2 linked regions of the Pigmentiphaga sp. H8 genome follow. The main gene of each other region encodes a partner of the protein of the gene in region 2 in a complex. Links are inferred from orthologs where the notes say so. Each region holds a gene or a part of one and is shown on either strand. Other genes may lie near its edges.

Evidence for each region.
Region 1: the proteins of mfd (region 2) and uvrA are in contact, whole or in part, in a crystal structure (PDB 4DFC), measured with the Escherichia coli proteins. The link is inferred for Pigmentiphaga sp. H8 from one-to-one orthologs.

What each region holds. Positions count from the first base shown.
Region 1 is NZ_CP033966.1:819,334-834,612, forward strand. The notes cover bases 12-3,496. They hold uvrA (excinuclease ABC subunit UvrA), read right to left. Parts: upstream 3,119-3,496; coding sequence 212-3,118; downstream 12-211. Other genes in these bases: EGT29_RS04015 (adenine phosphoribosyltransferase), read left to right, coding at 12-198; EGT29_RS04025 (MFS transporter), read left to right, coding at 3,369-3,496. Also shown: more of EGT29_RS04015, read left to right, coding at 1-11; more of EGT29_RS04025, read left to right, coding at 3,497-4,568; ssb (single-stranded DNA-binding protein), read left to right, coding at 4,729-5,226; EGT29_RS04035 (VOC family protein), read left to right, coding at 5,248-5,646; EGT29_RS04040 (DUF190 domain-containing protein), read right to left, coding at 5,708-6,040; fluoride efflux transporter CrcB, read right to left, coding at 6,060-6,443; EGT29_RS04050 (AMP nucleosidase), read left to right, coding at 6,544-8,031; EGT29_RS04055 (EAL domain-containing protein), read left to right, coding at 8,091-9,650; EGT29_RS04060 (MFS transporter), read left to right, coding at 9,696-10,901; EGT29_RS04065 (glycosyltransferase), read left to right, coding at 11,010-12,116; EGT29_RS04070 (glycosyltransferase family 1 protein), read right to left, coding at 12,157-13,305; EGT29_RS04075 (hypothetical protein), read left to right, coding at 13,396-13,725; EGT29_RS04080 (sensor histidine kinase), read right to left, coding at 13,742-14,851; EGT29_RS04085 (UDP-glucuronic acid decarboxylase family protein), read right to left, coding at 14,934-15,279. UniProt on the Escherichia coli protein: The UvrABC repair system catalyzes the recognition and processing of DNA lesions. UvrA is an ATPase and a DNA-binding protein. A damage recognition complex composed of 2 UvrA and 2 UvrB subunits scans DNA for abnormalities.
Region 2 is NZ_CP033966.1:2,751,126-2,766,942, forward strand. What follows is about bases 7,950-11,972. They hold mfd (transcription-repair coupling factor), read right to left. Parts: upstream 11,636-11,972; coding sequence 8,150-11,635; downstream 7,950-8,149. Other genes in these bases: serB (phosphoserine phosphatase SerB), read right to left, coding at 7,950-8,121; ispD (2-C-methyl-D-erythritol 4-phosphate cytidylyltransferase), read left to right, coding at 11,705-11,972. Also shown: EGT29_RS13070 (AraC family transcriptional regulator), read left to right, coding at 1-874; EGT29_RS13075 (MFS transporter), read right to left, coding at 862-2,112; EGT29_RS13080 (isochorismatase family protein), read right to left, coding at 2,115-2,726; EGT29_RS13085 (LysR family transcriptional regulator), read right to left, coding at 2,946-3,890; EGT29_RS13090 (SMP-30/gluconolactonase/LRE family protein), read left to right, coding at 4,005-4,946; EGT29_RS13095 (tripartite tricarboxylate transporter substrate binding protein), read left to right, coding at 4,943-5,908; EGT29_RS13100 (DUF4286 family protein), read left to right, coding at 5,911-6,573; EGT29_RS13105 (TetR/AcrR family transcriptional regulator), read right to left, coding at 6,548-7,201; more of serB, read right to left, coding at 7,261-7,949; more of ispD, read left to right, coding at 11,973-12,433; ispF (2-C-methyl-D-erythritol 2,4-cyclodiphosphate synthase), read left to right, coding at 12,430-12,981; EGT29_RS13130 (adenosine deaminase), read left to right, coding at 13,007-14,101; EGT29_RS13135 (tripartite tricarboxylate transporter substrate binding protein), read left to right, coding at 14,107-15,087; EGT29_RS13145 (AraC family transcriptional regulator), read right to left, coding at 15,323-15,817. UniProt on the Escherichia coli protein: Couples transcription and DNA repair by recognizing RNA polymerase (RNAP) stalled at DNA lesions. Mediates ATP-dependent release of RNAP and its truncated transcript from the DNA, and recruitment of nucleotide excision repair machinery to the damaged site.

The sequences.
Region 1 (15,279 bases), 1.9 Mb from region 2 along the record:
CCGGGGCAGCGGGTGGTGCTGGTGGACGACCTGGTCGCCACCGGCGGCACCATGCTGGCCGGCATGAAGCTGCTGCAGCGGCTGGGCGCCAACGTGGTCGAGGCGGCCGCGGTCATCGACCTGCCCCAGTTGGGCGGGTCGAAGGCGATACGCGATTCGGGGCTGAATCTGTACACCGTCTGCGAATTCGACGAGTGACCGCCCGGCCGGGTCAGCCGGCCTTGCGCCTGGGCGCGCGCGCCGCCCTGGGGGGCGCCGACGAAGCGCCGGCAGCCAGGAATTTCTTCAGATAGCTGCCGGTATGGCTGCCGGGCGCCTGCGCGATTTCCTCGGGCGTGCCCTGGGCCACGATGCTGCCGCCCCCGCCGCCCCCCTCCGGCCCCATGTCGATGATCCAGTCCGCGGTCTTGATGACGTCCAGGTTGTGCTCGATCACGACCACCGTGTTGCCGGCGTCCACCAGGTGCCCGATCACTTCCAGCAGCAGCGAGATGTCATGGAAATGCAGGCCGGTGGTCGGTTCGTCCAGGATATACAGCGTGCGCCCGGTGCCGCGCTTGGACAGTTCCTGTGACAGCTTGACCCGCTGCGCTTCGCCGCCCGACAGGGTGGTGGCGCTCTGCCCCAGCCGGATGTAGCCCAGCCCCACGTCGATCAGCGTCTGCAGCCGCCGGGCGATGGCCGGCACGGCTTCGAAATACTCCAGCGCCTGTTCGACCGTCAGGTCCAGCACTTCGCTGATGTTGCGGCCGCGGTAGCGGATCTCCAGCGTTTCGCGGTTGTAGCGGCTGCCGTGGCAGACGTCGCAGGGGACGTAGATGTCGGGCAGGAAATGCATTTCCACCTTGACCACGCCGTCGCCCTGGCAGGCCTCGCAGCGGCCGCCCTTGACGTTGAAGCTGAAGCGGCCGGGATCGTAGCCCCGGGCCCGGGCTTCCGGCACGCCCGCGAACAATTCCCGTATCGGGGTGAACAGGCCGGTGTAGGTAGCCGGGTTGCTGCGCGGCGTGCGGCCGATCGGGCTCTGGTCGACGCTGATGATCTTGTCGAAATGCTCCAGCCCCTCGATGGCCTCGTAGGGCGCGGGCTCGGTCTGGCTGTTGTACAGGTGGCGCGAGACCACGTTGACCAGCGTGTCGTTGATCAGCGTCGACTTGCCCGAGCCCGAGACTCCGGTGATGCAGACCAGGCGGCCCGCCGGGATGCGCAGGTCCACGCCTTTCAGGTTGTTGCCCGAACAGCCCTTGAGTTCCAGCCACGGCAGTTCGTCCTGCCCCGCCACCGGCCGGCGGGCCGGGATGGCGATGGACTTCTGGCCGCTCAGGTACTGGCCGGTCAGCGACTGCGGGTCGGCCACGATGTCGGCCGGCGACCCCTGCGCCACGACTTCCCCGCCATGTTCGCCGGCGCCGGGGCCCATGTCCACGACCCAGTCGGCCTCGCGGATCATGTCCTCGTCGTGCTCGACCACGATCACGCTGTTGCCGAGATTGCGCAGGTGCCGCAGGGTGCCGATCAGCCGGTCGTTGTCGCGCTGGTGCAGGCCGATGGAGGGCTCGTCCAGCACGTACATCACCCCGGTCAGGCCCGAGCCGATCTGGCTGGCCAGGCGGATGCGCTGGGCCTCGCCGCCCGAGATGGTGTCGGCGCTGCGATCCAGCGACAGGTAGCTCAGCCCGACGTTGTTCAGGAAGGTCAGGCGGGCCGCGATCTCGCGCACGATGCGGTCGGCGATCTCGCGCTTGGCGCCGGTCAGCGCCAGCTGCTCGAACCAGTGCAGGCAGTCGGACAGCGGCAGGGCCTCCAGCTGATAGATCGCGCGCCCCTGGTCGTCCTCGCCCACGCGGACGTTGCGGGCTTCGGCGCGCAGCCGCGAGCCGCCGCAGTCGGGACAGGTCCGCACGTTCCGGTACTTGCCGAGTTCCTCGCGCACGGTGGCCGAGTCGGTTTCCTTCCAGCGCCGTTCGAGGTTGGGGATCACGCCCTCGAAGGGATGCGAGCGGACGGTCGTGCGGCCCTTCTCGTTGACGTAGGTGAAGGCGATTTCCTGCTCGCCCGAGCCGTACAGCACGCGCTGCTGGGTGTCCTCGGACAGTTCCTCGAACGGCGTGTCGACGTCGAAGTCGTAGAAGGCCGCGAGGCTGGTCAGCAACTGGTGGTAGAAGGGGTTGCGCCGGTCCCAGCCGCGGATCGCGCCGCCCGCCAGGCTCAACTCGGGAAACGCCACCACCCGCTTCGGATCGAAGAAACCCATGTGGCCGATGCCGTCGCAGCTCGGGCAGGCACCGATGGGATTATTGAAGCTGAACAGGCGCGGCTCGAGTTCCGGCAGGCTGTGCCCGCACACCGGGCAGGCGTAGCGGCTGGAGAACAGATGCTCGCGTTCGCGGTCGTCGGTGCCGGCATCCATTTCCAGCACGATGGCCCGCCCCTCGGCCAGGCCGATGGCCGTCTCGAAGCTCTCGGCCAGCCGCTGCTGGGCATCGGGCCGCACGCGCAGGCGGTCGATCACCACGTCTATGCTGTGTTTCTCTGTCTTCTTCAGCGGCGGGACGCTGTCGATGTCCAGCACCTCGCCGTCCACGCGCACCCGCACGAAACCCTGGGCCTGCAGGCTGGCCAGTTCGTCCTCGAAGCTGCCCTTGCGGTCGCGCACCAGCGGCGCCAGGATCGCCAGCCGGCTCTCGGCCGGCAGGGCCAGCGTGATGTCCACCATCTGGCTGACGCTTTGCGCCTGCAACGGCAACTGGTGGTCGGGGCAGTAGGGCGTGCCCACCCGGGCGAACAGCAGACGCAGGTAGTCATGGATTTCCGTGACCGTGCCCACGGTCGATCGCGGATTGTGGCTGGCGGCCTTCTGTTCGATGGAGATGGCCGGCGACAGGCCCTCGATCAGGTCGACCTCGGGCTTGTCCATCAATTGCAGGAACTGGCGGGCGTAGGCGGACAGGCTTTCCACATAGCGCCGCTGGCCTTCCGCGTACAGGGTGTCGAACGCCAGGGAAGATTTGCCCGACCCGGATAACCCTGTGATCACGACAAGCTGGTGGCGGGGCAATTCCAGCGAGACGTTCTTCAGATTGTGGGTGCGCGCACCCCTGATGCGGATGACATCCATCAAGCAAACCTTTACGCGAGCGGTGGCGAAAGCCAACTTGGTAATATAACCCCCCCGTACGCGCTGACGCGCGCCCCCCAGGGGGCGGGCGGCGGGGGACCGGCGGAGCCGGATCCCCCGTGCCCTGGTCTAGTTCGGCTTTCTTGGGGTGGGGCACCTGTGCTTCGCTGGCTGGCAGGGGAGGCTGCGGTGCCGCATGGGGAAGTCCCTTTAATTGGTTTTTTCACGAATGGCTAACCCTTCATTTCGGATGACCCCTTTCGAGCGCCGCGCGAGCTTGTCGCTGGCGGCGCTTTTCATGTGCCGGATGCTGGGGTTGTTCCTGCTGCTGCCGGTGTTCGCGGTGGCGGCCAAGGCCTTGCCGGGGGGGAACGATCCGGCGCGGGTGGGGTTGGCGCTGGGCATGTACGGGTTGACCCAGGCGTTCATGCAGATTCCGTTCGGGCTGGCCTCGGACCGCTGGGGCCGGCGGCCGGTGGTGGTGATGGGGCTGGTGCTGTTCGTCGTCGGCAGCGTGGTCTGCGCCACGACCGACGACCTGTTCTGGATCACGATCGGCCGGGCCATCCAGGGCTCGGGCGCGATTTCGGCGGCGGTGACGGCGTGGCTGGCCGACGCCACGCGCGACGAGGTGCGGACCAAGGCCATGGCCATGATAGGCGCTTCGATCGGGCTGACCTTCGCGGTGTCGCTGGTACTGGCCCCGGTGGTGGTGGGCTGGGGCGGGCTGACCGGCCTGTTCTGGACCATCGCCGCGCTGGGCGTGGCTGCGCTGGGCGTGGCCGCCTGGGTGGTTCCGGCCGCGCCGCCGGCGCCGCGGGGCGAACCGGTATCCATGTCCAGCGTGCTGTCGCACCCCGACCTGCTGCGGCTGAACCTGGGGGTCTTCACCCTGCACCTGATCCAGGTCGCGCTGTTCGTGGTGGTGCCGGCCGCGCTGGCGCGCACCGGCGGCCTGGACGCGGCCACGCTGTGGAAGGTCTACCTGCCGGTGGTGCTGGCCTCGTTCGTCGTGATGGTGCCGGTGATCGGCGTCACCGAGCGCTACGCCACCCACCGCAAGACCCTGCTGGGGGCCGTTGCCGGACTCGTGCTGGTGTGCATGTTCCTGCCGTGGGCGCAGGACCGCTATGGCTGGCTGGTCGGCGCCATGATCGCCTTCTTCTCGGTGTTCAACATCCTCGAGGCCATGCAGCCTTCGCTGGTGTCCCGCGTGGCGCCGCCGTCGCTGAAGGGGCTGGCCCTGGGTTTCTATAATACGAGCCAGGCCATCGGGCTTTTCGCCGGCGGGGCGCTGGGCGGCTGGCTGCTCTCCCACCTGGGGCCCGCGGCGGTATTCCAGTCTGCGGCGGGGCTGGCGGTAATATGGCTGCTGGCGGCCTGGGGGATGAAGCCCCTGCCCGCCAGGCGGGCCGCGCAGCCGGAGCGGGTGTCCCACCCCGCCTCCTGAGCCCTTTCTGTCCCATTTACGCACGAGACCGTATTGCGGTCGGCGCATTTTCAACCAATGATGTTTTTTTTCTTGTGGCCCGTGGCCGCGCCGGGCGGGGGTGGCTACAATCCCTCCGCCTCGCTGCGGGCCGGTGAATACAGTCAATAGGAGTGTGGTAATGGCATCCGTCAACAAAGTCATCCTGGTCGGCAACCTGGGCCGCGACCCCGAAGTTCGCTACACGCCCGATGGCGCCGCGATCTGCAACGTGTCCATCGCCACCACGTCCCAATGGAAGGACAAGAACTCGGGCGAACGCCGCGAGGAAACCGAGTGGCACCGCGTGGTGTTCTACAACCGCCTGGCCGAGATCGCCGGCGAATACCTGAAGAAGGGCCGTTCGGTGTACGTGGAGGGCCGCCTGAAGACCCGCAAGTGGCAGGACAAGGACACTGGCGCCGATAAATATACGACCGAGATCGTCGCCGACCAGATGCAGATGCTGGGCGGCCGCGAAGGCGGCGGCGGTGGTGGCGAAGGCGGCTATGGCGATTCCGCGCCGGCCCCGCGCCAGTCCAACCGCCCGGCCAGCGGTGGCGGCGGCCAGCAGCGTCCGGCCTCGCAGTCGAGCTCGGCGCCGAACTTCGCCGACATGGACGACGACATCCCGTTCTGACGGGTACGCCCATCCGCCTCGATGCTCCACCATCTTTCTTTCGGCGTGGCCGACCTGCGTACCGCCGCCGGTTTTTACGACGCGGTACTCGGGCCTCTGGGCTATGAGCGTGTCTGGACGGACTTCGACGGCGATCCCGACCGGCACGCCGTCGGGTACGGCCTTCCCGGAGGGGGCGACAAGTTCGCGCTCAAGCAATGCTCGAAAAGAGAGAGCGTGCCGGGACCGGGGTTCCATCTCGCCTTTTCCGCGCCCAGCCGGGATGCCGTCGACCGTTTCCACGAGGCGGCCCTGCGCCACGGGGGCGCCGACAATGGCGCGCCGGGGCCGCGGCCGCGCTACGGTCCGGCCTACTACGCGGCGTTCGTGGTCGACCCCGAAGGCAACCGCATCGAGGCTGTCATCAGCACGGCGGCCTGAACAGGCCCTAGCCAAACCCCGTCCGAGCCGGCGGGGTTTTTTTGCAAATGATCCGATCGTTTCAGCCCGCCGCCGGCGCCTGGGCGCCCACCCGCCCGAACTCCACCGGCTGCTTCACGTAGAACAGGTCGATCGGTTCCTTGGCCAGCGCCGCCAGCAGCCGGTCGCAGGTCGGCGCATCGACCGCGATCGACACCTCGACCGGCTGGTCCGCCAGCTCGAAGAAGCGTGCCGAGTGGAAGCGGCCGGTGTGCCCGAAGCTTTCGCCGGCGGCCACCAGGGTGCCGCCCAGCGCGCCCTGCGCCTTGGCGAAAGCCAGCAGCCAGTGGGCCAGGGGCTGGCCGCCGTGGCGCCGGTCCTGCTGGGTGAAGAAGGTCAGTTGGAAGCCGTTCACGGTGTGTCTCCTTGCGGGGTCAGGACTGCCGCAATCCGGCGTAGGTGGCGATGCCGAGCAGGGTCATCGCGACGGAGCCGCCCACGTGGACCAGGATGGTCGCGGCCACCCAGCCCAGCCGCTGCTGCTGGATCAGGGCGACCAGTTCGGCCGAGAAGGTGGAAAAGGTGGTCAGGCCGCCGCAGAAGCCGGTGATGATCAACAGCCGCCAATGGGGCGGCAGGGCGGGGTTGCCGGCGAAATAGGCCACGGCCAGGCCGATGATGTAGGCGCCGATGAGATTGGCGGCCAGGGTGCCCGGCGGCATGGCCGGCAGCAGGGCGTTCAGGCCCAGCCCCAATACCCAGCGCAGCAGCGCCCCGATGGCGGCGCCGACGGCGATCGCGATTACCGCGAGCAGCATGAGGGACTCCTTGCTAAGGCGGGCTAGTGTAGTACGAGCGCGGCGGACCGGCCAGGCCGCGGTAGGCTAAGCTATGCCAAGCCCTTCCTCAAAGCCGATCATGACCCCGCCCGCCAGTGTCCTTCTTCGCCATCCTGCTCCCTGGCCCGCCGAATCCTTCCGTGATCCCGACGCGGCCGTCCAGCGCCTGATCGACATCTACACGCGCAATACCGCCTTCCTGTGCGACAGCTTCCGCGAAGTGGTCGCCACGCAGGCGTCCTCGCCCGGCCGGATCCGCGCCTGCTATCCGTTCATCAGGATACGCGTGGACACCTACGACGAGGTCGACTCGCGCCTGTCGTATGGACACGTGGCCGAGCCCGGCGTCTATCAGACCACCGTCACCAAGCCCAAGCTGTTCCGCTCCTATCTGACCGAGCAGCTCCGCCAGTTGATGGCCAACCATGGCGTCGCGGTGGAGATCGGCGAATCCGACGTGCCCATCGCGCTGCATTTCGCGTTTCCCGACGGCATCTATGTCGAGGGCGAGGACATCGAGGCGTTGAAGCGGCCCCTGCGGGACCTGTTCGATACGCCCGATCTCGCGGTCACGGACGATGCCATCGTCAACGGCAGCCACCGCCACCCGCCGGACGGGCCGCAGCCGCTGGCGCCGTTCACCGCGCCGCGCATCGATTACTCGCTGCATCGCCTGCAGCACTACACCGCCACCGCACCCTCGCATTTCCAGAATTTCGTGTTGTTCACCAACTACCAGTTCTACGTGGACGAGTTCTGCCTGCGCGCGCGTACGCTGGTGGCGCAGGGCCACTACGACGCGCTGGTCGAGCCGGGCAACCGCGTCACCCGCGCGGGCGATCCGGTGCCGGACCCGGCGGCGCCGATGTCGCGGCTGCCGCAGATGCCCGCCTATCACCTGGTGCGCGAAGGACATTCGGGCATCACCCTGGTCAACATCGGCGTGGGGCCGTCCAACGCCAAGACCATCACCGACCATATCGCGGTGCTGCGTCCGCATGCCTGGCTGATGCTGGGACATTGTGCCGGGCTGCGGGCCTCGCAGCGGCTGGGCGACTACGTGCTGGCGCACGGCTACGTGCGCGACGACCACGTGCTGGATGCGGACCTGCCGACCTGGGTGCCGATACCGCCGCTGGCCGAGGTGCAGGTGGCGCTGGAGCAGGCGGTGGAGGAAGTGGCCGGACTGTCCGGCTGGGAGCTCAAGCGCATCATGCGCACCGGCACGGTGGCGACCATAGACAATCGCAACTGGGAACTGCGCGAGCACCTGGAGCCGGTGCAGCGCTTCTCGCAATCGCGCGCCATTGCCCTGGACATGGAGTCGGCCACCATCGCGGCCAACGGTTTTCGCTTCCGCGTGCCCTACGGCACCCTGCTGTGCGTGTCGGACAAGCCCCTGCACGGCGAACTGAAGCTGCCGGGAATGGCCAGCGCCTTCTATCGCCGGCAGGTGGGCCAGCACCTGGACATCGGGCTGCGGGCGCTGGAGATCCTGAGCAAGATGCCGCCCGAGCGGCTGCATTCGCGCAAGCTGCGCAGCTTCCTGGAGACCGCGTTCCAGTAGCGGGGCGTGCCGCCCGCACGGTAGGATGCGACCCATGATCCGGGCGTGAAGGGGGGGGCGTGACGACCGAGGGACGGCACGACAAGCGTTGGTGGCTGAGGTGGCTGCTGGTGGCGGCCGCCGCCGCGTTGCCGCTGGGAGTGGCGGTACCCTTTGTCTATCTGCAGGCCAGCCTGCTGGCGCGCCATGACGCGCGCGGCGCCGCCGAAGTGGTGATGCGCCAGGCCGATGCCATTTTCGCCGAGGCCGACAGGCTGGCCGCCGAGATGGCGCCGCAGGCCGGCAAGTCCTGTGCCGAGGCCGACGCCACGCTGCGCGAGGCGGCCTTCCAGCCGTATTTCCGCGCCATCGTCCTGGTGCGGCACCGCGTGCTCTATTGTTCCTCGATCACGGAATCCTTCACGCTGCCGCTGGCGCAACTGCTGCCGGACGGCGAGGTGCCGCCGGGGCGGTCCTTTCATTTCGTCCCCGGCACGCCCATGGTCCCGGACCGGCCCGCGGTGATGGCGATCCGCCTGGACCAGGCCGGCGACGGTGTCATCGTCACGGTGGATGGCCGCTACTTGCGGGATCTGCTGGACGCCGTCGGCGGCACCGGCCGCTACCGGATCGGCATCGAGGCCCTGGATGGCCGGCATGGGCTGGCGGGCCGGCGGGTCGGTGTCCCGCCTCCCGGCGCCTATTTCGTGCAGGACGTGGTGTCGACGATCTATCCATTCCGGGTGCGCTCCCTGGCGGATGCGGCCCTGCTGGCCGAATACCGGAAGCGCCTGGCGGGCAGCTACGCGCCCTTCGTCGTGCTGCTGGCCCTGCTGCTGGGCTATCTGTGCCACCACTTCCTGAAGTACCGGTTCTCGCTGGTGGCCGCGATCCGGCGCGGCATGCGGCGGGGCGAGTTCGAGGTCCACTATCAGCCCGTCATCGACCTGCGCGACGGGTCGTGCGCGGGCGCCGAGGCGCTGATGCGCTGGTTTCGTCCCGGGCAGGGGGCCGTACGCCCGGACCTGTTCTTCGCCGTGGCCGAGTCCAGCGGCCTGGCGATTCCGCTGACCCGGCACCTGTTCAAGCTGGTGGGGCGCGACCTGCGCCGCTGTCCGATGGGGCCGCTATTCCGCGTGGGCCTGAACGTCACCGCCAGCCATCTGGTGGAGCCGGGCATCGTCGACGACGTTGCCCGGCTGCGCAAAGTGGTCGGTTCGGGGGCGGCGGATTTCGTGCTGGAGATCACCGAGCGCGAGCCCCTGCCCCCCATCGAGCAGGTCTACGAGCACATGGGGGTGCTCAGCGCCAGCGGCGTGAAGCTGGCCATCGACGACTTCGGCACGGGCCACAGCTCGCTGGCCTACCTGGAACGGTTCCCGGTCGATTATCTGAAGATAGACCGCGGCTTCGTGTCGGCCATCGGCACGGATGCGATCAATGCCTCGGTGCTGGAGATGATCATCGGGCTGGCTTCGCGGCTGGGGGTGGAGCTGACCGCGGAAGGCGTGGAGACGCGCGAGCAGCTCGACTATCTTGCCGCCCAGGGCGTGCACTATGCGCAGGGCTTCCTGTATGCCCGACCCATGCCCATCGAGGCCCTGCGGGCCTGGGTGGATGCGTTCCACGGCGCGCCGTAAGCTAACATCCAGGGTCGTCCCGCCACACTTACGCCGCCCCGTCCCATGCTGCAGCTCGAACGCGTGTTTCCCGCATTGTCCGAACCCACGATGCGGCGCTACCTGATGGGGCAGGGGGTATCGGTGCTGGGGAGCTGGACGCAGAACGTCACGCTCAACCTGGTCGTCTACCACCTGTCGGGATCGGCCGCCGTGCTGGCCCTGCTCAATTTCCTGTTGTATGGGCCGCAGCTGGTGATCGCGCCCCTGGCGGGGGCGCGGGTCAATGCGGCCAACGCGCGCCGCTCGACGCTCGGCGTCCTTTATTCGTCGATGACCGTGGCCTGCATCCTGGCGGTGCTGTCGCTGCTGCACTGGCTGACCCTGCCCATCATTCTGGGGCTGGCGCTGTGCGCCGGCGTGCTGAACGCGATCGAGACGCCGTCCCGCCAGGTGCTGCTGCTGACCGGCCTGGAAGACCCGGCGCTGCTGCCCAACGCCATCGCCATGAACACCATGGTCTACAACGTGGGGCGCATGGTGGGGCCGAGCATGGCCGCCATCATCTATCCCATGTTCGGCCAGGCCGCAGCCTTCCTGACCTATGCCGCCGCGCTGGTGTTCATGGCCTGGTGCGTGCGATCGATGCCGCGCCGCGCGGCGGCGGCCGCGTCGCCTTCGCATGATCGCGGGGGCCTGCGCAATGCGCTGGTCTATGTGCTGGACGACCGCTTCACCGCCAAGTATCTGTCCATCCTGGCCTGCATGGGCCTGCTGGCGGGCAGCTACCAGACGCTGGTGCCGCTGCTGGCGGACCGGGTCTTCCACGACGCCGCCCGATACACCGGCGTTTTCTTCGCCTGCGCCGGCATGGGCGCGCTGGCCGCCGCCGTGGTCCTGTCGTCCTCCATCGCCTCGCGCACCGCCAACCTGCTCCGGTTCGCGCCCTGGATCGCCTGCGTGGCGATGGCGCTGCTGTCCATCAGCTGGAGCAGCGCCGTCAGCGGCGTGGCCTTCGTGCTGCTGGGCTTCTGCCTGAGCTTCTCGGCCACCTCGACCAACGCCACCATCCAGCGCCGCTGCCCGGAATCCGTGCGCGGCGCGCTGGTCGGCCTTTACGGCATGGCCTACAACGGCACCATGCCTTTCGGCTATCTGCTGGTCGGCTCGTTCTCGGAGGCCTTCACGGTAACCGGCGCGTTCGGCACCATGGCCGCGGTGCTGGCCGCGTGCATCGGGCTGCTGACGCTGCTGTACTGGCGCAAGACCTGAAGGTTGTTTCAATAGGTGGAGGTAAGGCGTTCAGCCACGTCTGTTCGTCTCGGCAGTTCCGGCCCGGGAGGTTAGAATCAAAGTCGCTTCAAGCCCATCCGCCTTGCTATGCGTGTTCTTCATATTTTCAAGATCTACTTTCCCGATGCCTACGGTGGAATCGAGCAGGCCATCCACAGTCTTGCGTCACGAGGTATGGCGCAGGGCATCGAGAGCCGGGTCCTGACGCTGTCGCCAAGAGGAAAGATGATCGATGCCGATGCGTCGGGGTACTCCATCCATCGCTACACCAGGAATCTGGACGTCGCGTCCACAGGGATGTCGCTGCAGTTCCTGGTGAATTTCCGGCGTGAAGCCGCCTGGGCCGATCTGCTGCACTTTCATTTTCCGTGGCCTTTTGGAGACCTGGCCTATCTCATGTCGGGTGTCGAGACACCGGCGGTCATGACCTACCACTCAGACATCGTCAAGCAAGCGCAGTTGTTGAAGTTCTACAGACCGCTTCGAGACCGTCATCTTGCACGCATGGTGCGTATCGTCGCGACTTCGCCGAACTACGTCGCCAGCAGCGAGGTGCTTCAGCAGTGGCGGGACAAGGTAGAGGTGGTGCCCTGCGGCATTGCGATAGTGAAGCCGCGAGACCAGGAAGCCATCTGGCGCTGGCGCCAGCAGATCGGCGAAAGGTTTTTCGCCTTCCTGGGCGTGCCTCGGTACTACAAGGGTCTGGACTTTCTGCTCGAAGCGCAGGTGGGGCGCGACTACCCGCTGGCGTTGATCGGTGATGGCGCCGAACGTGCCGCGCTCGAGGCTCGCGCGCGTGCTCTGGGGTTGAAGAATGTGCATTTCCTCGGCCTGCTCGGCGACGAAGAAAAATCCGATGTGCTGGCGGCTGCCAGCGGTTTTGTGTTTCCATCGCACGTCCGCACCGAAGCTTTTGGTCTTGCCCTGGCGGAGGCCGCCCAGCAAGGCCTGCCGATGATCTCGTGCGAAATTGGTACGGGTACGAGTTTCGTCAACCTGCACCAGGAAACGGGCCTCGTGGTTCCGCCGCGGGATCCGCGAGCTTTGGGAGAGGCCATGGACCTTTTCTGGAACGATCCTGAGCAGGCGAGACTTTGGGGCAGGAATGCCCGAGCCCGCTACCTGGAGTTATTCACCGAGGACGCCATGGTGCGTGGCTATGCCAGGTGCTACCGGGAAGTGCTGGGCCGGTAGCCGGTTCCGTGTTCGCCCGCCCAGGACAGCGGCGCATGCTTCACATCACGCTTCGATAGACTTCGGCCGTTCTCGAGGCGGTGCGGTCCAGTGAAAACTGCCGTGATCGCCGCAGGCCGCGAGCCACGCATTGGGCTCGGATGCTTGGAGAGCGGATCAGGTCTTGCATGGCGGACGCTATTTCGCCGGTATTCTCGGGAGTCACCAGGATTGCGGCATCGCCGGCCACTTCGGGCAGCGAGGTGGTATTGGAGGTCACCACCGGGGTGCCGCTCGCGAATGCTTCCAGCACGGGCAGGCCGAAGCCCTCGTGCAGCGAGGGGAAAACCAGGGCTTCGGCGTGGCGATACAGGGCACGCACGTCGCCGTCGTCCTGCAGGTCGTTCAGCCATATCACTCCTTCGTCGCGCATGGACTGGAGGCGCGCGATGGTCGTCTCGCTGCGCCAGCCCGGCCGTCCTACGATCAGCAACTGGTGTTCGCATCGCAAGGCGGCAGGCAGCAGAAGATAGGCGTCTAGAATGCGATCGACATTCTTGCGAGGTTGCAGTGTTCCGACGAAAAGAAAATGGCGTCCTCGCAACGCCAACCTGGAGCGCAACCGGGCGTAGCGTTCATCCGAGTCTCCTGCCTCGAACCAGACGGGATCGATGCCATTGGGCACGACATGGATTTTTCGTTCATCGACCCCGAAATGGGCAACAAGCTCGGCGACCGCGGCCTGAGAGATCGCGATATATGCGTCGCCGAGCCTTCCCGCCCGCGCCAGCAGCAGGTTGCGCAGCATCCGCAGGCGTGGAGACGCCCATTCCGGGTGACTGAGCGGAGCGGCGTCGTGCAGGGTGATGACGCTCGGGCATGTCGTCCTGAATGCCATGTGGTCGGTGCAGTGGAAAACATCCACGCCCAGTTTGACGGGGCGCACGAGGCCGAGCATCTGGCCCGCGGTCAGCAGCCCGTATGAGTGCGGCAAATAACTGCCGTGCACGAGTACTGGCCGGGTACGCCCACCGGGCCAAGCGTAGCCGACCGGACGGCAGTCATGATGGGAAAGATGGTCGAAAAGCGCCGCCGTATACGTTCCGATGCCGTCCTTGTGGGGCCGCAGCGCCGGTTCGGCCTTGGTAGTGGAGATGCCCACCACCAACCTGGACCAGGCGCCGGCCAAGGACGAGAAAGGGTCTGTCATGCTACGTGCTCGTGAAACGCCAGGGCGCAGTATAGACAAGGACAGGCACGCATATTGCTGTCTAGCCCGCCAGACACGAAGGAGGCCACCATGCCCATCGATCCCAGGCGCGACAAACCCGAGGCGTCCACGCCCTCGAATCTTCCCGAAGCCGCGGTGGACGAGACCGGCAACGAAGATCCCGGTGCCGAGCTGACCGAACTGCCCGAGCACGAAAAGCAGGAGCACGCCGGCATCCCGCCCGACGAACGGGGCGGGCAGTCCGGCGGCGCCAAGCGCGAGCGCACCGTGGGCAACCATCCGGTGGATCCCAACAGCATGCCGTCTCGCATCGGGCTGCCTGTCGGGGTCGACCGCGAAACCGCCGCCGATCCGGGCCGGCAGACGCCCGAGGCTCCGGAGACGGACAACCGGAGCTGATCGCCGCTGGCGCCGGTCAGTCGGGGGACGGATCGTCGGGCAGCCACAAGGTGAAAGTGGTGCCCGATTCGGAGGACGCGACAGTCAGCGTGCCCTGGTGGGCCACCGCGATCTGCCGGGCGATGTAAAGGCCCAGCCCCAGGCCCGCGCGGCGCCGCTCGATGCCGTGGCGCGGCCCCCGCATCAGCGGGTCGAAGATCTGGTGCCGCATGTGGGGCGGGATGGGAGCCCCGTGGTTGTGGACTTCGGCGATCACGCCGTCCTCGCCACGCCGCACCCGCAGCGCGACCGGGCGGTCGGCATAGCCGTGCTGGACCGCGTTGCCCAGCAGGTTGGCCAGCAACTGGGCGAGGCGGTTGGCGTCCCAGCGGCCGGCCAGCCGTCCCTGGCATTCCAGCACGAAGGTCTGTTCCGGATGCACGGCCCGGATCTCGTCCAGGGCCCGCGCGCAGATGTCTTCCAGGTCGCTGCGCGAGAGCGCCAGCGGAAGCGGACTACCCAGGCGGGTGCGGGTGAAATCCAGCAGGTCGTCGATCATGCGCTGCATGCGCGAGCCGCTATGGCCGATCCGCGTGGCGGCCTCGCGGCAGCGGTCGGGAAGCTCGTCGGCCAGCATGAGGGCCTGGGCCGACATGGCGATGGCGCCCAGCGGGGTCCTGAGGTCATGGGCCAGGATGCCGACGAACAGGTCGCGGGCCCGTTCCAGGCCGGCCGAGTACCGGGAGATCGACTCCCTCAGGGCCTGGTCCAGCGCCTGGTTGAAGCGGACCAGGTCGTCGCAGGCCTCGGCGCCCATCTCGCCGGTTTCCCGCACCCAGCGCTCCAGGATGTTGGCGCGCAGCGCGCAGAACTCGGACACCATCTCGGTCAGCGTGAAGCCGGCTCGCAGCCGGTTGCGGGCATGGACGTGGGCCTGGCGAATGGCGCCGGCCGGACGTTCCCCGGGGGCGGAACCGTCGGAACCGGCTCGCAGGTCCGCGGCCAGTTGGCGCAGCAGCGAGCGGGCCGAGGTCTGCAGGGCATGCTCGGACACGGCCGAGCGCCGCAGGTCCAGTTGCCGGGCGAAATTGCGCCAGTCGCTCAGTAGCAGGTCCAGGTTCGCGTCGATGAAGTCGGCCAGTCTCATAGCCCCTCCCGGCATATATGGCCACGCGTGGGATAGCGCTGCACGGCAGGGCGCCGGCATGCTTGCCGGCGAATTGTAGATCCTAGGGCGGACTGGCGGCCGCATGAGCAAGGCTGGTTACAAGCTGGGCGGCGGGCGCCGGCCGTTGCGGGAAGAATCGTTGCCGGAAATCGTCCAGGGTGCGCCGCAATCCTTCTTCCAGCGGCGTGCCCGGTTCCCAGCCCAGCATGCGGCGGGCAAGGCCGATGTCGGGGCAGCGCCGCACCGGATCGTCCTGGGGCAGCGGCCGCCGTTCGATGTCCGACGCCGAGCCGGCCAGGCTCCGGATGGTGCGGGCGATGTCGAGCACCGTGGTCTCGTGCGTGTTGCCCAGGTTCACCGGACCGTGGAAATCGTCGGGGCTGTTCATCAGGCGCATCAGGCCGTCG
Region 2 (15,817 bases):
GGTATTGATGGATACCGGCGCCTACAGCCTGCACCAGTCGTTCGACTACGGAGGACGGCTGGCCGGCAGCGTGGTGCATTGCAGCTTCGATGCCCATGAGCTGTCGTGTCCGGCGCTGCCTCACATGCTTCTGCTCGTCTCGCACGAGTACCGGCTGAGATCGGCCAGGTTCGATCTGGGCTGGGGATACCGCGACCACTTCGTCAATTTCGCCAATCCGCTGCACCTGATTCCGCCCGGTACCGCCTTTCGCTGGGTAAAGGACGGCCCGGCGCGGGTGTCGCTGCTGACGTTCGACCAGCAGGCGGCGCTGGAGATGTTCGACGAACTGGGGTGCCGGCGGCCGGTGGACGGCATGTGGTCGCTGGCCCAGCGCGGTTTCGTCAGTCCGCTGATCTACACGGCCCTGGGGGCGTTTTCCCAGGACCTGGGGGCCGGGCACGGGTCGCGCCTGCTGTCCGACAGCTTCGGCGCCCTGGTGCTGAATGAACTGGGCAAGAAATGGCGGGCGGAGCCCGCAGGCGCGACGGCCTCGCGCCTGGGTCCCCAGGCGCTGCGCAAGGTCACCCGGTACATGGACGAACATTTGGCCGAGGATGTTTCTCTGGCCGAGCTTGCTGCCTTGTGCGGTTTGAGCCGCTACCATTTCCTGCGCTGTTTCAAGGCCGCGCAAGGCGTGTCGCCGTATCGCCATCTGACCGCGATGAGGGTGGAGCGGGCGCGCCACCTGCTGGCGACGACGGACCAGCCCGTCTCATATGTCGCCAGCGTCTGCGGCTTCGCGTCGGCGGGCGCAATGGGCAGGGCCTTGAAGAAGGCCCTGGGCAGTTCGGCCTCGGCCTACCGCGCCACGGCCGGCCACTACGACGCCTGAGCCTGCGCGCCGGCCTCGACCTTGCGCGGCGCCGTTTCCTTCAGGAACAGCGACACCACGGTACCGAGCGCGATGCCCCCCAGCGCCAGGTACAGCGTGTACTGGATGCCGTGGTGCTGGGCGATGTAGCCGGCCACCACCGGCGCGACCCCGCCGCCGAATATCTCGCCCAGGCCGCTGACCGTGCCGATGGCCGAGGCCACCATGCCGGGAGGCGCCGCTTCGGTAGCGATGGGGCCCGTCATCAGGGCCAGCAGTCCGAAGCAGAAGAACGACACCACCAGCAGCACGCCGAACAGCGCCCAGGGCGAGGCCTCGGTCCGGATGAAGGCGTACAGGGCCAGCGCGGCGCCTATGAAGGCCAGGAAGGCGGCCGCGCGGCGGCCGATGAAGTCCGAGATGCCCGGCACGGCGAATTCTCCGAAGAACCCGCCGATGCCGATGGCCGAGACCACCAGTCCCATCTGCTGCGGCGTCAGCTTCAGATAGTCGGTCAGGTAGTTGGGCACCATGGCGCCCACCACGAAGATGCCGGTCATCGCGCACAGGATGGAGCCGACCGCGAGCAGCAGGTTGCGCCGGCGCAGCAGCTCTTTCCAGGACAGCGTGGCCCCGGCCGCCGGCGCGGCGGGCAGTCCGGCCTGGACGCCCTTGCCGGGTTCACGGATGACCTTGTACATGAACCACGCCAGGATCAGGCCCGGCACCGCCGACAGGAAGAACACGTAATGCCACGAGGGCAGCACGTCCATCAGCTGGGTCGCGATGATGGGCGCCAGGCCCAACCCGAACAGCGGGAAGGCGCTTTGCTGCAGCCCCTGGTTCAGGCCGCGGCGCCGGGGATGGGACGCTTCGCCGGCCGCGGCCACGCTGGCAGGGCAGAACGAGCCCTCGGCAACGCCCATGACCGTGCGGATGAGCATCAGGCTGATCAAGCCGGTGGCCAGCCCCGACAATCCGGACAGGCAGGAAAACGCGATGGCGGCCGGGATCAGGACCTTGCGTCGGCCGACGCGGTCCGAGACGCGGCCCATGGTGATGGAGAACACGCCCCAGGCCAGGCTCAGCACCCCGATCAGCAGGCCGAGGTCCTGGTAGGACAGGTCCAGGTCCTTCATCATGAAGGGGAACATGGGGGCGAGCAGCCAGCGGTCCAGGCCCATCAGGCCGAAGCCCAGCGCCAGGATGGTGACGGCCTTCCATTCATAGGCGGTGTCGTGCGCGTATGTCCGGGCCATGGTCATGCTCCGCCCAGCGCGTCCAGGACCTGGCGCGTGGAGACGACCTTGCCGAACACGCGGTCGATGGTGGTGAGCGTGGCGAGGTGCGAGGCGTCGTCGAAGCCGCCGGTGGCGTCGTCAACGAAGAAGACCCGCAGGTCGCGCATGAAGGCGCTGCGCGCGGTCGACTCGCAGCACACGCTGGTGACCGTGCCGGTGATGATCACGCTGTCGACCGCGTTGCGGCCGCGGATGTTGCGTATGACGGTTTCGAGCCGGGTGTTGTAGAACGCGTCGTAGCGATGCTTGGGGATGACGACTTCGCCGGGACGGGGCGCCAGTTCGGCGATGATCTCGACCCCGGGCGTGCCCGCGCGCATGCCGGCCGTCTTCAGGTGCGGCAGCTGTGTCGTTTCCAGCGGCGATACATCGAACTCGTCGTACAGCACATGCTGGGTGTAGATGACCGGAACGCCGGCTGCGCGGGCCTGGGCGACCAGCGCGGCCATGGCGGGGATGCGCTGGCGCGCGGCGGGAACCTCCATGGGCGCGTCCTGCAAGACGAAGTCGTTCTGCATGTCGACGACCAGCAGGACGGCCTTGGCGGGATCCAGGGAAAGGGAAGAGGGCATGCGGTTGGCCTCCGTGGCGATGGGTGGAAGGCCGAACATAGCGCCGGCGGCCGCGGGCCAAGCGCAGGAAATTGCGGTGATCGCGCAAAAGTTGCGCAGCGGAAGAGGAACTTGCCCATTTTTGCGTCACAGCCCGGAAACCCGCATGGAATCTGGGTGGAACGGGGTTGTGCCCGCGCTGTCCCCAGGGTTTTCCACATCGGCTGGGGATAAACCGGGTCAGCCCGGCGGCCGCGGGCAACTTTCCGGCCGGTCGGGCCAGGTGCCGTCGCGCGCCAGCCGCGCCGAGGTCGCGACGACCAGATCCCGGATGCCGGCCACCGCGCTGTGCGAGGCGCCATGGGAGGTCGCCAGCACCACCCGCGCGGCGGTGCGCAGGTCGGACACCGGGGTGGCCTGGACGCGGCCGGCCAGCCATTCCTCGATGAAGGACGAGACGATCATGACCGAGCTGCCGTTGCCCGCGGCGATCAACTGCACGGTCTGGGCCATGGAGTCCAGCTCGTGCTTGATCCTGAGTGCCAGGCCGCGCTGCTCGGCCTCGCGCGACAGCATCTGGCGCACACGGTGGCGCAGCGTGGGCAGCACGAGGTCCATGCGGGCCAGCTCGGGAAAGGGAACGGCCCGAGCGGGGGGCGTGGAGCCATCCGCCGGGGATACCAGGTACAGGGGCTCGTCGCGCAGGGGATCGATCAGATGGGGGCTGCCGGTCTCGCCCACGGTGAACAGGATGGCCATCTCGAGCCGGTTCTGCTTCAACAGCGTTTCGAGTTCGTCGGTCATGGCTTCGACCACGTGCAGCGTGACGTCGGGATGCGCTTGCTCGACCGTCTGCAGCAGGGGAACGGTCATCATGCGGCTGATGCTGCTGGGAATGCCGATGCGCACGATGCCGCGCGGCGATTCGGCGTCCTGCCGCAGATCGTGTTCGGCGGCCGCCACCATGTCCAGGATGCGGCGGGCGTGGCCGAGCAGCTTGCGGCCGGACGGCGTGGGCTGCACGCCATGGGCATCGCGCACGAACAGGCGGGTACCCAGCGAATCCTCCAGTTTCTGTATCTGCGCGCTAAGCGCGCTCTGCACGACGTGCAGGCGTTCGGCCGCCTGCGAGAAGCTGCCGGTTTCCAGTATGGTGACGAAGTAGCGCAGGCGTCGCAGATCCATGGCGGGCGTGGCCCGGGGGGCATCGCGGATCCAGATGGGGGCATCTGAAAAAACCGTTACCCGGGCTGGGGAACGACTGCCATTATAGGTGGCTGTCCCACCCGTCCTGGTCCCATGTACGCCGCTCCGCCCGATCTGCCCACCGAGGTCTACGCCGCGCTGCCGCCATCCCTGCACCTGACGCAGTCCACGTCGCCCTGGGTGCGCGCGCGGGGAGCCGGCCCGCTGCATTCCTTCCTGGAAGGCCCGGCTTTCGATCGGGACGGGGCGCTGTACTGCACCGACCTCGCCCATGGGCGGATCTTCCGCATCGATCCGGCGGGACGGTTCTCGCTGGCCTGCCGCTACGACGGCGAGCCCAACGGCCTGACGCTGCACCGCGACGGCCGCCTGTTCATCGCCGACCGGCGCCACGGCATCATGGCCATGTCGCCCCGGGACAGCCGTCCACGGACGCTGCTGGCGCCGGACGAGGCGCGCCGGCTCCAGGGCGTCAACGACCTTCTGTTCGCGGCCAATGGCGATCTGTATTTCACCGACCAGGGCGACAGCGCGCTGAACCGGCCCACGGGCCGGCTGTGCCGGCTGCGGCGCGGCGCCAGCCAGGTGGAAACGCTGGTCGACAGCCTGGCGGGCCCGAACGGCCTGGCCTTCGCGCCGGGCGAGCGGCTGCTGTACCTGGCCGTGACCCGCGACAACGCCATCTACAGCGTGCCGCTGGACGAGGCGGGGCGCGTCGGCAAGGTGGGGCGCTTCATCCAGCTGTCGGGCAGCCCGACCGGCCCCGATGGCCTGGCGACGGACATGCGCGGCAATCTGGCCGTCGTCCATGCGGGACTCGGTTCGGTATGGCTGTTCAGCGCGATGGGCGAGCCGCTGCTGCGCATCCGTTCGTGCGCGGGCCGCCGCACCACGAACGCCGCGTATGGCGGGCCCGGCCGGCGCACGCTGTACGTGACCGAGGCGGAGCAGGGCGTGATCCTGGCCGCCAGGCTGCCCGAACCCGGCCTGCCGCTGTACGCACACATGAAGAACGACAACGAGGAGACACCATGAAACGCATCGCGCTTGCGCTATCCATCATGACCGGGGCGCTGGGCACCGCGCACGCCCAGGACTACCCGTCGCGCCCGATACGCCTGATCGCGCCTTTCGCGGCGGGCAGCACCGTGGACATCCTGGCGCGCGCGCTGGCGCAACCCTTGTCGCAGCAGCTGGGCCAGCCGGTGGTGGTCGAGAACAAGGGCGGCGCGGGCGGCAACATAGGCGTGGACATGGTCGCGAAGGCGCCCAGGGACGGCTATACGATAGGGATAGGTACGACCGGACCGATGACGGTGAACCCCGCTCTGTACGGATCGAAGATGCCCTTCGACACCCGCAAGGACCTGGCCATGGTGGGCGTGATCGCCAGCAGCCCCAACGTGCTGCTGGTGCATCCCTCGGTGCCGGCGCGCAGCCTGCAGGAGTTGATCGCCTACGCCCGCGCGCATCCGGGCAAGCTGAACTTCGCCTCGTCGGGCGTGGGCAGCACCAACCATCTGGCCGGGGAGCTGTTCAAGTCGCTGGCGCGCGTCGAGATCGTGCACGTGCCCTACAAGGGCAACCAGGACGCGCTGACCGACCTGCTGGCCCAGCGCGTGCAGATCCTGTTCAGCGGCGTGCCGCCGGTGCTGTCCTTCATCAAGTCGGGCCAGTTGCGCGCGCTGGCGGTGGCCGGACCGGAGCCGTCGTCCGCGCTGCCGGGCGTGCCCACGGTGGCCCAGGCCGGGCTGCCCGGCGCCGAGGTCGTGGCCTGGTACGGCCTGATCGCCCCCGCGGGCACGCCGCGTCCGGTCATCGAGCGGTTGAACGCGGAGCTGCGCAAGGCCTTGGCCCAGCCCGAGGTCAGGGCCCAGTTGGCCTCGGCGGGCGCGGACCCCTCGAACGACGGACCCGAGGCCTTCTCCAGGCTGGTCGATGCCGAGCTGGAGAGATGGCAGCGCGTGATCACGAACGCCAACATCAGGATGGAGTAAGCATGCAAGCAACCGGTTTGATCGCTGTCTGGCTGCACGTGCCGCCGCATCGCGAGGAAGAGTTCCATGCATGGTACGAGCTGGAGCACATCCCGCAGGTGGTTGGCCTGGACGGATTCGTCAGCGGCCGCCGTTATTACTGCGACCAGGTTTTCCCCAAGTTCCTGGCGCTGTACGAGACGCGCGACGAAAGCGTGGAGGATAGTCCGGGCTTCCAGCACGTGGTCACGCATCCGACGCCCTGGTCGGGCCGGATATGGACTTTCTTCGGCAAGGACCGCATCCGGCAGAATCTGGTCCGCCTGGCGTCGGTGGCGCACGGGAAACATCCGGATCCCGGCGCCGTGCTGCTGCGGGCCTTCCGCGCGCCGCGCGACCTGGCCGAAGCAGATGGACTGGAGCAGGGAAGGGCCAGCGCGGACATGCCGGGTTGCACCCAATACCGGTTGTTCCGCCAGGTCCGCGATCCCGGCCATTACCTGGAGATCTTCGATTTCGCCACGCCAACGTACGCGGCGGAATCGGCGCTGGCGGCCTTTTTCGAGCGGCCCGCGCGGCGCCGTTTCGACGACGGCGCCGGGGACGTCGTCCGGCACGTCTACGCGGCCACGGGAACGCCGCTGGTGAAGGGCGAGACGTTCAGGGGCGCAGGTAACCCAGGATGACGTCGACCATGTGGGCCAGCCGTTCGTCCAGCGCGGGGGGCGCCATCAGGTCGCGGCCGAAGATTTCCGACAGCGTGTACTGGTTGGACAGATAGAAATAGGCCACGCTGGCGATGGAGATGTAGAGCTGCACCGGATCGACGCCGGCGCGGAACAGGCCTTGCGCCTGGCCGCGTTCCAGGATGTCGGCCAGCCATTGCACGAAGGGCGAGTGCATGTCCCGCACCTGGGACGAGCGCTTCAGGTGGGTGGCCTGGTGCAGGTTCTCGTTATTGAGCAGGCACAGGAACTCCGGGTTTTCCAGGTAGTAGTGCCAGGTGAACTCGACCAGCCTGCGCACGGCGTCGGGCGGATTCAGCGCTTCCAGGTGCAGTTCCCGTTCGGCCTGGCGGATGGCGGCATAGGCGCGTTCCATCACGGCCAGGAACAGGTCGTCCTTGTTGTTGAAGTAGTAGTAGATCAGCCGCTTGTCGACCTTGGCGCGTTCGGCAATGCGGTCCATGCGGGCCCCGCCCAGGCCCAGCGACGCGAACTCGGCGGTCGCGGCTTCCAGGATGGTCTGGCGCGTGCGCTCGGCATCGCGGGTGCGGGGCGCATCCGCCGAGGCCTTGGCTGGGCGTGGTGACATGGCGGGCAAATCCTGAAAATGGGGCTGGACCGTAACACTACAACAGAAGCGGCCGCGGATCAGCCCAGGGTATCCTCGAACCAGTTCAGGATGCCGTCCAGGCCGCAGACGTTCAGCGCGCGGCTGGTCTGCTCGCGCACCACGGGCTTGGCGTGGTAGGCCACGCTCAGGCCGGCCAGTCCCAGCATCTTCAGGTCGTTGGCGCCGTCGCCCACGGCGATCGCGCGCGCCAGCGGCGCGCCGTGGCGCTGGGCGAACTCGCGCAGGTGGCGGGCCTTGGCGTCGGCGTCCAGGATGGCGCCCTGCACCTTGCCCGTGAGCCGGCCGTTCTCCACTTCCAGCGTGTTGGCGTGCGCCTCGTTCAACTGGAGCCGCTGCTGCAGGCGGCTGGTGAACCAGGTGAAACCGCCCGAGACCAGCAGGGTCTTGATGCCCACCCGCTGCGCCGCCAGCAGCAGGCGCTCGGCGCCCGGGTTCAGCCGCAGCCTTTCCACGTAGACCTGTTCCAGCGCGTCCAGCGGCAGCCCCTGGAGCAGCGCCACGCGGCGCGTCAGGCTTTCGCTGAAGTCGGCGATCTCGCCCCGCATCGCGGCTTCGGTGATGGCCGCCACCTGCGGCTTGAGGCCGGCCATGTCGGCGATCTCGTCGATGCATTCGATGTTGATCAGGGTCGAGTCCATGTCCATGGCCAACACCTTCCAGTCGGCCAGCCGGGCACCCGGTTCGACGTAGGCCCAGTCCACGCGGGCCTCCTGGCAATAGGCGGCGACCCGGGCGCGCGCCGCGGGGGCATCGTCGGCCTCGGTCAGGCGGACGGCGCCGGGCGCGAGTTCGACGATGCGCCGGGCATGGGCCAGGGCCGAGACGTGTTCGATGGCTGCCTGGGCGAGGTCGGGGGCCTGGATAACGAGATGGGTCATGGGTAGGGAATGGAAAGGGGAAACGGGTTCAGACCAGCGACCGCAGCACCGTGCGCACGGCATCCACGCGCGCCTTCAGGTCGGCGCCCTTGATGTCGATGCGCAGCTTGTCCTGGCCCGACAGGCGCATGTGGCGGTTCTTCTGGACCAGGCTGATGACGCGCATCGGATCGATGGGGGGATTGGGCTCGAACTGCAGCACGGCGGCCGATTCGCTGGCATCGATCTTGATCACGCCCACCGACTTGGCCGCCAGGCGCAGCCGGTGGATCTCGATCAGGGCGCGCGCCGCCTCGGGCAGCTTGCCGAAACGGTCGATCAGCTCTTCCTGGATCGTGTCGATGTCGGCGGCATCTTCGCAGTTGGCCAGGCGCTTGTAGATCGCCAGGCGCGCATGGACGTCGCCGCAATAGTCCTGCGGCAGCAGGGCGGGCACGTGCAGGTTGATCTCGGTGGTGGCCGACAGCGGCGCGTTCAGGTCGGGTTCGCGGCCGTTCTTCAGGGCCCGGACCGCTTCGTTCAGCATGTCGGTGTACATCTGGAAGCCGACTTCCTGGATGTTGCCCGACTGCGATTCGCCCAGCACCTCGCCCACGCCGCGTATCTCCAGGTCGTGCATGGCCAGGTAAAAGCCCGAGCCCAGTTCCTCCATGGCCTGGATGGCTTCCAGGCGCTTCTTGGCGTTGCTGGTGATGGCGTCCTCGCCGGGCGTCAGCAGATAGGCATAGGCCTGGTGGTGGGAGCGCCCGACGCGGCCGCGCAACTGGTGCAGCTGGGCCAGGCCGAAGCGGTCGGCGCGGTGCAGCACGATGGTGTTGGCCGTGGGCACGTCGATGCCGGTCTCGATGATGGTGGTGCAAAGCAGCACGTTGTACTTCTGCTGGTAGAAGGCCTTCATGACCTGCTCCAGCTCGCGCTCGGGCATCTGCCCGTGCGCCACCGCGATGCGCGCCTCGGGCACCAGTTCCTCGAGCTTGGCGCGGCGGTTGTGGATGGTCTCGACCTCGTTGTGCAGGAAGTACACCTGGCCGCCGCGCTTGAGTTCGCGCAGCAGGGCCTCGCGTATGGTGCTGCCGTCCTCGCGCCGCACGAAGGTCTTGATCGCCAGCCGCTTCTGCGGCGCGGTGGCGATGACCGAGAAATCGCGTATGCCTTCCAGCGACATGCCCAGCGTGCGGGGAATGGGCGTGGCGGTCAGCGTCAGCACGTCGACCTCGGCGCGCAGCGCCTTGAGCGCCTCCTTCTGGCGCACGCCGAAGCGGTGTTCCTCGTCGATGATGACCAGGCCGAGGTTCTTGAACCTGACCTTGTCCGACAGCAGCTTGTGCGTGCCGATGACGATGTCGACCCGGCCATCGTTAATCTGCTCGATGGACGCGCTGATGTCCTTGGCCGACTTGAAGCGGGACAGCTCGACCACGCGGACCGGCCAGTCGGCGAAGCGGTCGGCGAAGTTCTGCGCGTGCTGCTCGGCCAGCAGGGTGGTGGGGCACAGCAGCGCGACCTGCTTGCTGTTGGCCACGGCGATGAAGGCGGCGCGCAGCGCCACCTCGGTCTTGCCGAAGCCCACGTCGCCGCATACCAGCCGGTCCATGGGTTTGCCCGAGGTCATGTCCTGGATCACGGCCTGGATGGCGGCCGCCTGGTCCGGCGTTTCCTCGAAGCCGAAGGTTTCGGCGAAGGCTTCGTAGTCGGACATGGGCAGCTTGAACATGTGGCCCTGGCGCAGCGCGCGGCGGGCGTACAGGTTCAGCAGCTCGGCGGCGGCGTCGCGGGCCTGGGCGGCGGCCTTGCGGCGGGCCTTCTCCCACTGGCCGGAGCCGAGCTGGTGCAGCGGCGCGGTCTCGGGGTCGGCGCCGCTGTAGCGCGCGATCACGTGCAGCTGCGACACCGGCACGTACAGCGTGCTGCCGCCGGCGTACTCCAGGTGCAGGAACTCCATCTCGCCTTCGCCGATGTCCATGCTGACCAGGCCCTGGTAGCGGCCGATGCCGTGCTGGACGTGGACGACCGGATCGCCCACGCGCAGCTCGGACAGGTCGCGCACCATGGATTCGACGTTGCTGGCCCGCTCCTGGCCGCGCTTGCCGCGGCGGACGGCGTGGCCGGAGAACAGGTCGCTCTCGGTCAGGAACAGCAGCTTGGGGTCGGCCAGGCCGAAGCCCGAGGACAGCGGCGCGATGCCGATCGCGAAGGACGAGGTCCGGCCCAGGAAGTCCTGTACGGACTCGACCGGTTCGGGGTCCAGCCCGAATTCGGCCAGCATCTGGGCGATGGTCTCGCGGCGGCCGGCCGATTCGGCGCACAGCAGCACCCGCTGGTCCTGCCGGGCCGCCAGGGCACGCAGGCGCGCCACCGGGTCGTCGGCCTTGCGCTGCACGGCGACCTCGGGCGGAGAGGTAAAGGCCGGATGCGGGCGGTCGCCGGACAGCGCCAGGCGGGCGAAGCGCTTCAGGTGGCCGAACAGGCCATCGGTGTCCAGGAAGATCCGGGACGGGGGCAGGATGGGGCGCTCGCGGTCGCTCTTGAGGAATTCGTAGCGGCTTGAGGTGTCCTGCAGGAAGCGCCGGATGGTGTCCTCGGCGTCGCCCAGCGTGACCGCGACGGTCTGTTCGCCCAGGTAGTCGAACAGCGTGGCGGTCTCGTCGAAGAACAGCGGCAGGTAGTATTCGACGCCCGGGAAGGCGATGCCGTTGCCGATGTCCTTGTAGGGCGTGGCGCGCGACGGGTCGCCCTCGAATTCCTCGCGAAAGCGCGCGCGGAACTCGTTGCGCGCGGTCTCGTCCATCGGGAACTCGCGGCCCGGCAGCATCTGGATCTCCTTGACGGGATACAGGCTGCGCTGGGTGTCGATGTCGAAGCTGCGGATGGACTCGATGGTGTCGTCGAACAGGTCCAGCCGGTAGGGCAGGGCCGAGCCCATGGGGAAAAGGTCGATCAGGCTGCCGCGGATGCAGAATTCGCCCGGCGCGGTCACCTGCGTGACGTGCGTGTAGTTGGCCAGCGTCAGTTGCGCGCGCAGCGCGGCCTCGTCCAGCCGGTCGCCCTGCTTGAACGAGAACGTGTAGGCCGCCAGGAACGCGGGCGGGGCCAGCCGGTACAACGCGGTCGTGACCGGTATCGTCAGGACGTCCACGTCCTGGCGCAGCAGGGCATGCAGGGCCTTCAGGCGCTCGGAGATCAGGTCTTCGTGGGGCGAGAAGGCGTCGTAGGGCAGGGTTTCCCAATCGGGGAACTGGTGCACCCGCAGGCCGGGCGAGAACAGGCGGATTTCCTCGGCCAGGCGCTGGGCGTCCAGCGGATCGGCCGTGAGCACCGCCAGCGGCTTGCCGGCGCGGCGCGCCAGGTCGGCCAGCAGCCAGGCGTCGCCGGCGCCCGGGGGGCGGGGCTGGGCATAGCGTTCGCCGGGCCGGAGCGCGGCCAGCACGGCTTGCGTCAACGCCGAAGGCAGGCAGGCGGCGGGCGTGCTGGCGGAAGGGGAAGACGTGGAGGCGGTACTGGCTGGGAGGGACATCGGTTTCGCGGAAAGAGCGTCGCCCAGGGGCCGGCGCGGGCGTGGCGGCAATTCCGTATTATAGAAGCCATGAGACCGATTTCCCGATTGATCGCCATCGTGCCCGCCGGCGGCGTGGGCGCGCGCGCCGCCGATCCCGAGCCGGATCCGGTGGCCGCCGCGGCGGTGCGGCCCAAGCAATACCGGCTCCTGGGCGGCCAGCCCATGCTGCGCCATGCGGTCCAGGCACTGTTGCGCGACGACCGCATCGGCCAGGTGGTGGTGGCCGTCGGCCCGGACGACACCTTGGCCGGCGCCGCGCTGGCGGGGCTGCCCCGGGTGACCTGCCTGCCCTGTGGCGGCGCCACCCGCGCCGACACCGTCACCAACGCGCTGGCGCGCTGCGGGGCCGAGGCCGACGACTGGGTCCTGGTGCACGACGCCGCGCGCCCGGGCCTGCCGCCGGCGGTGCTGCGGGCGCTGATCGACGCCTGCCTGGACGACGAGGTGGGCGGATTGGTGGCCATGCCCGTGGCCGACACCATCAAGACCCAGGGCGGCGGCGCCGTGCCCCGCGTGGCCGGCACCGTGCCGCGCGACGGGTTGTGGCAGGCCCAGACGCCGCAGATGTTCCGGGCCGGCCTCCTGCGCCGCGCGCTGGCCCATGCGGCGGTGCGCGGGCTGGCCGTGACCGACGAGGCTAGCGCGGTCGAGGCGCTGGGGCTGGCGCCCCGCCTGGTGGCGGGCACACTGTCGAATTTCAAGGTGACCTGGCCCCAGGATTTCGCCTTGATGGAAAAACTGCTGGACGCAACATGAACAAAGACAAGGACATCGACCCCCGCACCTATCCCTACCGTATCGGGCAGGGCTACGACGTGCACGCCCTGGTCGAAGGGCGGCCGCTGATCATAGGCGGGGTCCGGATCGAGCATACGCATGGCCTCTTGGGCCATTCCGACGCCGACGTGCTGCTGCACGCGGTCACCGACGCCATCCTGGGCGCGGCCGGGCTGGGCGACATCGGCCGCCATTTTCCCGATACCGACCCCGCCTATGCCGGCGCCGACAGCCGGCTGCTGCTGCGCACCGCGATGCAGCGCGTGCGCGAGGCGGGCTGGCAGGTCATCAACGTCGATGCGACGGTCCATGCCCAGGCGCCCAAGATCGGCCCCCACGCGGCGGCCATGGTTGCCAACATCGCCCAGGACCTGGGCGTGCCCGGCGCGTGCGTCAACATCAAGGCCAAGACCAACGAGGCCCTGGGTTTCCTGGGGCGCAAGGAAGGCATCGCCGCGACCGTGGTCGCGATGCTGGCGCGCAAGCCCGACCCTTTCCTGTACAAGGACCTTTACGCGGGGGATTGACCCTGCCTGGATGGAGTTGCCGGACATGACCGAACCCCGAGTTTCCACCGAGGCCGTGCGCGCCTTCTGCCATGCGCTGCCCAAGGCCGAGCTGCACTGCCACCTGCTGGGCGCGCTGCGCCGTTCCACCTTCCATGAACTGGCGGGCGGCAAGGGCGGGTTGTCCAGCCAGCAGATCGACGGTCTGTATGCCCATGGCGAGAAGCGCCAGGGGGCGATTCCGGGGCTGCGCGCGCTGGAGGACTACGGCCTGCGCACGCTGGACGATTTCTACCGCGTGACCCGCGAATACCTGGAGGATGCCCGCGCGCACAACGTGCTGTACGCGGAGTTCTTCTGGAATCCCACGGGTTCAGTGCGCGGCTCTGGACTGTCCTACGCCGCGATCCAGGACGCCATGGTGCGCGCCATCCACGACGCCGAGCGGGACCTGGGCATCGTGGGGCGCCTGGTGCCCGCCATCGACCGCGAGGCGCCGCCCGCCGCCGCGGTGGAAATGGTCGAATGGATGGCCGCCGCCCGGCGCGACGAGGTGCCGGGCATAGGCATCGACTACCGCGAGGCGCTGGGCCCGCCGGAATGGTTCGAGCAGGCCTATGCCGACGCCCGCGGGGCGGGGCTCAAGACCACCGCTCACGCCGGCGAATACGGCCTGCCATGGACCAATGTGCGGACCGCGCTGGACGTGCTCAAGGTCGATCGCATCGACCATGGCTACACGGTGGTCGACCAGCCGGAGCTGGCGCAGCGCTGCGTCGAGTCGGGCATCGTGTTCGCGGTCGTGCCCGCCAATTCGTACTACCTGCGGACACTGCCGCCGGACCGCTGGGCGCTGGACCATCCCATCCGCAAGATGCGCGCGATGGGCTTGCGCATCCATCCCAACAGCGACGATCCCACGCTGCACAACATCACCCAGACCAAGGCCTGGACCATGATGGTCGAGGATTTCGAGTTTCCCGTTGCCGACTTGCGCGGCTTCATGCTGAACGGCCTGGCCGGCGCATGGGTCGACGCGAGCCAGCGCCGCGCCTGGAGCGCCGACTGGAATCTGCGCTTCGATGAGCTGCACGTGCAGCACTTCGGCATCTCCGCCACTCCTTCCCACTCTGCTTCCTGACGACCATGACCGCCACTCTACGACGCGCTTTCCTCGTTTCGGCCCTGGCGCTGGGATGCGCCGCCACCGCGCAGGCCCAATCCTCCTGGCCGGCCAAGCCCATCCGCCTGATCGTGCCGTTCACGGCCGGCGGCAGCACCGACGGCATCGCGCGCCTGGTGGCGCAGAAGCTGGGCGAGCGCCTGGGGCAATCGGTCATCGTCGACAACGTCGGCGGCGGAGGAGGGACCATAGGCACCTACCGGGCGGCCCAGGCCGAGCCCGACGGCTACACGCTGCTGCTGGGCGTGGACAGCCCGGCGGCCATCGCGCAGTACGTCAATCCGCAGTCGGTCAAGTACGACACCGCGCGCGACCTCGTCGCCATCGGACTCATCGCGACCCAGCCCATGGTCATCATGGGCCGGCCGGGCCTGCCGGCGGACTCCTTCGCCAAGGTGCTGGAGATGGCCAAGGCCCAGCCCGACTCGCTGACCTACGCCACCTCGGGCATAGGCACCGTGCTGCATCTGGCCATGGAAATCATCCAGCAGCAGGCCCAGGTGCGCCTGCGCCACGTGCCGTACCGCGGCGGCGCGCAGGCCACCACCGACCTGTTGGGCAACCAGGTCGACCTGGCCATCCTGGCCTCGGGTTCGGCGGTGCCGCTGGTGGCCGCCAGGAAGGTCAAGGGCCTGGCCGTGACCACCGCCCAGCGCCTGCCCACGCTGCCCGACGTGCCCGCCATCGGCGAGCTGCCGGCCCTGAAAGGCATGGCGATGACGGCCTGGATCGGCCTGTTCGCGCCCGCGCGCACGCCGGCCAACGTCGTCGCCAGGCTGAACCAGGAACTGAACCAGGTCCTGCAGCAGCCCGAGGTCAAGGCCAAGTTCGCCGAGCAGTCCGTGGTGCCCGGTACGGGCAGCGCCACGCAATTCGGCGATTTCGTCAAGAAAGAGCAGGCGCGCTACCAGCGCATCGTGAAGGACGCGAACATCAAGGAATGAGGCCCCGGCGCCGTTTGACACATCTTCGAAATTACATGTAGAATTTAATTCTTCGCTGCACAAACAGCAGGCGCGTAGCTCAGTTGGTTAGAGCACCACCTTGACATGGTGGGGGTCGTTGGTTCGAATCCAATCGCGCCTACCAGATTCAAAGGCCCGGTACGAATATTCGTACCGGGCCTTTTTGCATGGTTTTTGCCTCTGCGCGCATTGCGGCGTTGTTGCCGGACGGAGGTCAGGCGGTGGGGCCGTTGCCCCGCTGGACGTGCCTGGCCGGCGAGTACCCGGCCCAGCGCGCAAACGCGCGCGAAAACGCCTTCTCCGAGGTATAGCCCACATGCTCGGCAACTTCGATCAGGGGCATGCGGCGCTCTTCGAGCAGGCCCGCGGCCACCGCCATGCGGTGGCGAAACAGATAGTCCATGGGCGTCATGCCCACGAGGGCCGCGAACAGCGCGCTGAAACGCGAGCGCGACATATGGACGGCATCGGCCAGAGAAGCCAGGGTCCAGTCTTGCGCGGGTTCCCGATGCATCAGCGCAATCGCGCTCGCGATGGACTTGTGCGTGAGTCCGCGCAGCCAATTGGCCCGGTGCGGATGCCTGCTTTCCAGGTGCTCGCGCAGAATGTGGACCAGCAGCAGGTCGGCCAGGCGCGCGGCGGCAAGCTTCCAACCGCTCCTTCGCGCCAACGATTCATCGACCAGCAGGTGCATGGCGCCGGCCAGCCC